DNA from 2 places in the Marinicrinis lubricantis genome. Region 2 is predicted to be linked to the other one. Evidence: predicted binding sites of a transcription regulator. Region 2 holds the regulator's gene; the other holds the start of a gene.
The links. Region 2 encodes NrdR, which represses ribonucleotide reductase genes. Its sites were predicted from a motif close to AACACNATATATNGTGTT; they were not measured.
Positions count from the first base shown of each region.

Region 1 (3,177 bases), on a different contig from region 2:
TAGTCGCAGCAGCTTCTGCTTTCACTGCTTCGCCCTTATTATCCGTCTTATCTTCATCCTTGCCTTTCGTATGCAGCACCTGTGTATCCCGACTTCCGTCGCGATAGATGGTAACCCCTTTACATCCTAAATCAAAGGCAAGCTCATACAGCGCCTTCGTCTCTTCTACGGTAAAGTCAGAAGGACAGTTGGCCGTCTTCGAGATCGAGCTGTCTACCCATCTTTGGATCGCGGCTTGGACACGGATATGATCTTCCGCCTTCAGATCCATCGCGGTAACGAAATAATCCGGCAGCTCCGCATCCGGATGCGCGTCCTTCCATTCCTGTGCAATCGGCACAAGCTGTTTATCGAAGCCTAAGCGGCTTTGACGGTAAAATTCAAAGGCAAAGTAAGGCTCGATCCCGGTCGAAGTTCCGACCATCGTACCGGTGCTTCCTGTCGGCGCTTGCGTAATGACGGTGACGTTGCGCATACCGTTCTCGCGAACCGACTCGCCCACTTCAGGAAACTCGCTGACCATATTTTTCATAAATCCGCTCTGCAGGAACTTCTCTGCATCGAACTGCTTGAACGAACCTTTCTCTGCAGCAATCTCCGATGAAGAGAGATAAGCTTCTCTTGCCATAAAGCCGTACAGCTTATCCAGGAACTCCAGCGATTCCGGACTTCCGTAACGGATATTGAGACGGATGAGCAGCTCAGCCAGACCCATGCTGCCGAGACCTACGCGGCGCTCAGCCTGTTGATTCTTCTGATTTTCTTCGAAATGATACGGTGTTTTATCGATAACATTGTCCAAGAATCGAACGGAATAGCGAACGGTTTTCGCCAGCTCATCCCAATTGACATCGTGATTTTCCTCGTCATAGAACTTGGACAAATTGATCGCGGACAAGTTACAGACGCCCCAAGCCGGCAGACCTTGCTCTCCACAAGGATTCGTACAAATAATTGGATTAAAGTACCAGCTATTCGACATATCATTATAGTATTCCATAAACACGACGCCGGGTTCTGCCGATTTCCAAGCCGATTCAATAATCGTATGCCATACATCACGCGCACGAACGGTGTCGTAATGAATGACGTCTTTACCTAATTCCTTCCATGCTTTTAAATCGCCGTTCCATTGATCGTTATAATCTGGATCGCTCGTATCAGGGAATACAAGATCCCAATCCAAGTCTTCCTTGACCGCCTTCATGAAATCATTGGATACACAAACGGACAAGTTCGCATTCGTAATTTCTCCCGCCGTTTGCTTCACCGTAATGAAACGCATCAAATCTGGATGCCAGTCATTAATCATCAGCATCAGCGCGCCGCGGCGGCTTCCGCCTTGTTCGATCAAGCCCGTCGTATAGCTGAACAATCCGCCCCAGGATACCGCACCGCTGGAAGTTCCGTTTACGCCTCTAACGATCGCACGTCGGGGACGCAGTGAGGATAGGTTGATCCCAACTCCGCCGCCGCGGGACATAATTTCGGTCATTTCACTCAGCGTTTCCATGATACCGCCGCGGGAGTCATGCGGAGACGGAATGACGTAGCAGTTGAACAATGTCAGCTCATCGCTCGCTCCGGCGCCAGCCGCGATTCTGCCGCCTGGAACCAGCTTCCAGTCGTCCAAAATATAACGGAATTTCTCCTGCCATTCCTGCTGTTTTTCGGGTGCCTCTACGGAAGCCATGGCCTTCGCCAAACGATCCCAAAGCTCATCCGGTGTTTTCTCTACAGTCAATGTCAGCTTATGGATGTCGGAATCAATCACATCTCCGCTGCGCAGCTTCACTTTGACATTCTTGCCGTTTCTCTCGATGACTTCCCCGACTTCCTTCGCCGGAAACTTGGGGTCGTCCTTCGTCAGCACAAGCACATAATCTCCGACTTTGGTGTTGTTCGTATCCGCATCCTTCATAGCATAGCGATCCAAAAAGATCTTTTCACTTAGTCCTTCTAATCGATTTGACTGCATGGTCTTCAAAAGAACACCCTCCCATAAAAATATGTAATGTAAGACATTTTCTTGATTTTCAGTGAAATACAACCAAAAACCGGCGTTTTCACGCGATTTTCAAAACCGAAAATCATCGTCGAATTTTGTCTTATTCAAGTTATTCATCCACATCACAATATATTGTGTGACTTAATCATTATACTGCACTATATATAGTGTATCTAATGTTTGGAAAAGCCGAATCATTCGCATACCCTGTCTGTACGTTATATTTCCTCTAGTTTTCTTCCAATTTCTCTATTTTCCAAAGCTTGCATCTTCCGCACAATCCAACAAAATCCTCACTTCCTTAGAGCAGAAAGAGATGCTTGAACGGAGGAGCCAGACTGCAAATAAACAATGAAAAAAATAATTCTCCTTAAAGGGGGTACTCCTCATGTTATTGTTTAACGGAGCCTTCGTCAATGGAAAAAATGCGTCCATTTCATACCATGATCGAGGATATTATTTTGGAGATGGCGTATATGAAGTGTTTCGTGTGTACAAAGGGCGTTTATTCGAACCTGATGCGCATTTCAGGCGTTTGGAACGGAGTGCAAAGACATTCATCTGCCTTTACCTTATACCATTCCACAGCTCAAAGGAATGGTACGGCAGCTCGTCCAATTAAACCGAATGGGAGATGGAACCGTATACTTGCAGATTACGCGAGGCCCCGCTCCGCGAAGCCATTTGTTTCCGAAAGAGACGAAGCCGACTTTGATCGGCTACTGCACAAGCTTATCCAGACCTCTCCAACTGCAAACAAACGGAATGACCGCCGTCACCATCCCAGACATTCGCTGGCTTCAGTGCGATATTAAATCTTTAAATCTGCTCCCCAATACATTAGCCAAGCAGGAAGCGGCTGACGCCGGCGCAGAGGAAGCGATCCTTCATCGGGACGGCATCGTTACGGAGTGCAGCGCATCGAATCTCATGATGGTCAGGAACGGCATCATCCACACACATCCTGCGAACCATCTCATCCTGCATGGCATCACCCGCGAGATTGTACTTCGTTTGGCAGCAGAGGAAGGGATCACGATCATTGAAGAACCGTTTCACCTCGGAGACCTGCGAACCGCCGATGAACTATTTATCACGAGTACGACAGTGGAAATCGCCTCCATCGTTGAGGTGGACGGGTATGTCATTGGAGGCGGCATCCCGGGCCC
Region 1 is NZ_JBHSQV010000130.1:9,755-12,931, reverse strand. It holds gene ACFPXP_RS09950 (adenosylcobalamin-dependent ribonucleoside-diphosphate reductase) at 1-1,987, opposite strand, end outside; gene ACFPXP_RS09945 (aminotransferase class IV) at 2,606-3,177, shown strand, end outside.
Region 1: ACFPXP_RS09950 (adenosylcobalamin-dependent ribonucleoside-diphosphate reductase) is a predicted target of NrdR. The motif match lies at 2,130-2,147, and genes of this name have one in related genera.

Region 2 (3,177 bases):
TTGATCGTGGTGCTGCTGCTGCTTTTCTATAATACTTCTTGGCTCGGACGAATCATGTACCCGATAAAATATAAGGATGATATTCAGCTTAGCGCGCAAGAGTACAAAGTGGATCCGATTCTGATTGCCTCTGTTATTCGTGTGGAAAGCAACTATAATCCCGAAATGGTTTCGAAGAAAAATGCTTTGGGACTCATGCAATTAATGCCGCAAACGGCAGAATGGATCGTATCGATTCAGCAATTGGATCCATTGAGTGAGGAATTGCTGCTTCGTGCTGATGTTAATATTAATTTGGGAGCATGGTATTTATCTTATTTATATAAAACATTGGAAAATTACATCGAGTCGTTGGACAAGCATGACCAAATTGCGGTGATCGCCGCAGCCTATAATGCAGGCCAGGGCAATGTGCTGAAATGGTTGGAGGGGGGACGATGGGACGGTCGGATCGACAATCTGTCTCAAGTACCCTTTGGCGAGACTAGGCATTATGTCCAGAGGATATTGTATTATTATAAGAAATATGAAGAGTTATACGATCTAGAACGTACTTGAATTTCTTATGTAACGCCGAACACAGCTGCTTTAAGCAGCTGCGTTCGGTTCGGTTATAATGACTTATTTGAATTGCCCAGCAAGTTGTTGTTCGGCGATTTGAACCAGGCGACGAGTGATGTGACCCCCGATAGCACCAGTGTCACGAGTCGCCATGTTGCCATAGTACCCGTCTTGAGGAACTGCGATCCCCAATTCTTGAGCTACCTCATACTTCAATTGATCCAAAGCAGCGTTTGCTTGAGGGATGACTAATGCGTTTGTTCTGTTTCGAGACATGTTGTTTCACCTCCTTGCTGTTGGTAATCCTATTATGTAACGGTAAGGTCAAGTTCATTACTTTTTTTTAGTGGTAATTTTTTCAGGTAGATCGACATCGTGCAAGTACGTTGCGTTAAGTCTTTGATATATATAGCTATACATTAAAAATACAATGGCGGAGGGGAGAAATACTCATGAAGTGTCCATACTGTGATTATTCTGGAACGAAGGTGCTGGATTCCAGACCGGCTAATGATAATAAGTCCATTCGCAGACGTAGAGAATGCGAGCAATGTCAAAGGCGATTTACAACCTTCGAGATGGTGGAGGAAACACCGCTTATCGTGATTAAGAAGGATGGCAGTCGTGAAGAATTTAGCCGGGATAAAATTTTGAGGGGCTTGATCCGCGCTTGTGAGAAGCGTCCGGTTCCTGTAGATACATTAGAGCAAATCGTTTCCGAGGTTGAACAACAGCTGCGGCAAACAGCCCACGCAGAAGTGGACAGCAGGGTAATTGGCGAATTGGTCATGGAGCAGCTGTATCCTGTGGACGAAGTGTCATATGTTCGCTTCGCTTCGGTGTATCGACAGTTTAAAGATATTAACATGTTTATGAAGGAACTGAGCACACTGCTCAACCGCAATCAATTTGTTGAGAAAGAGTAAGCACAGAGCCTTTTTCTGGCGGTTTCAAGAGTATTGACAGCTTTCTTTTATATCTGATAACATTACTCTTGTCCGCAAATTGCGGGGCCATAGCTCAGCTGGGAGAGCGCATCGCTGGCAGCGATGAGGTCAGGGGTTCGATCCCCCTTGGCTCCATAACGCAAAAAGTCCGACCTAAAGGTAACCTAAAGGTCGGGCTTTTTGCGTTACAGGTTACTGGAGATCCGAACCCGGAGGGTTCGCCCGCACGCGCATGGAGCGAAGCGGAGGAGCACGGCGTCTGAATCTACCGCTGGGATCTGCATCGGACTTCGACAGCAAGTTTAATCAGGATTCATACATCCCCTTCGGCTCCACCAAATATACAACAAACAACCACGCCATGAGGCGTGTTTTCTTGTTGTATATGGTTGGCAGCCCAGGGGTTGAGAACCCAGAATGGGTTCGTCAGCGAGCAGGTGATGAATTGCATCCTCGATTCAGCTTCAACGAACGAATACGGCGTCTGAATCTTGCGCAAAAAGTCTTCCGTCGAATAAGCCTCGGCAGCCATTTAGCCGAGATTCGGACATCCTCGTTCATCTCAGCCTGCAACTGCTTTTTTCGATGCAACTCGTACACTCGCTCCAAATATGATGAGCCCGATAAGGACTGAACCGCCTCCGAAATAGCCAATGTACGTGACGGAGCCGTTTTGGATCACTAACCCGCCTAATATCGATCCTAACGCGCTTCCCAAATAGAGGAACGAGGCATGGAGCGAGAGCGAAATCCCTGCGGCTTTACCTGACAGATCCATAAGTCGATGCTGTTGAGCAGGGTACTGACTCCCCAAAGTAGTACCGCAGAAGCAATACCGGCTGCTACAACACCATCGAAATAAGGGAATGAACCTAAGATCGAAAAAGCTATTAAGGCTACAATCAGTAAGGGAAGGGAGATTGCAATCGTTCGAGGTGAGCCAATACGGTCGACCGAAAAGCCCCCAAGACTGGCGCCGATAAAATTTGCAATACCTGCTATAAGTAGGATAAGACTGATTGTTTTTTCTGCTGCTCCAAGTCCGATGAAAATTTCCGCAATATACGTATACACGGAAAAAATTCCGATTCCCCATGCCAGTGTCGTAAACAAAGCGAGTATGATTTCCGGTCGTTTCATAAACGCCAATCTGTCTTGCAGTGAAACAACGCCGGATGAAGGGACAAGAGGAAAAAGCAAACGGATGAGTAGGGCAGCCAAAAATGCGACAATGGCCACAATCCAAAACGGCATCTGCCAGTTGAATGCAAGCGCAAGCCATGACCCGAACGGAACTCCTATAATCATGGCCACGGTCTGGCCGCCAACAACGATCGACAGTGCACGTCCACGCTTTTCTTATTATTTATACAGGGATAGATGGAGGACATAACGATACAATAATAGGAAAGCTTCTTTCTGAGCTTGACTACTGCAAGTAAAAGATTTTTCCAAGAGGTAGAAAAAAGCTGTTGACAATCCAACTACTTCGTAATACTATATAGTTGTAGTAAGTGATACTGGATACTGGTCATACAGAATAGCGGGAGTGAAGATGTTGGAAAATTTAACGGAAATGCTCAAAGGCGTGCTTGAGGGCTGCGTCCTTGAAATTATCAGCCGCAAAGAAACCTACGGTTACGAAATCACGCGGCAGCTGAACGCCCTC
Region 2 is NZ_JBHSQV010000005.1:2,941-6,117, reverse strand. It holds gene ACFPXP_RS00910 (lytic transglycosylase domain-containing protein) at 1-558, shown strand, start outside; gene ACFPXP_RS00905 (small, acid-soluble spore protein, alpha/beta type) at 622-837, opposite strand; gene nrdR (transcriptional regulator NrdR) at 1,014-1,487, shown strand; tRNA gene ACFPXP_RS00895 (tRNA-Ala) at 1,571-1,643, shown strand; partial or broken gene ACFPXP_RS00890 (MFS transporter) at 2,211-2,855, opposite strand; gene ACFPXP_RS00885 (PadR family transcriptional regulator) at 3,064-3,177, shown strand, end outside.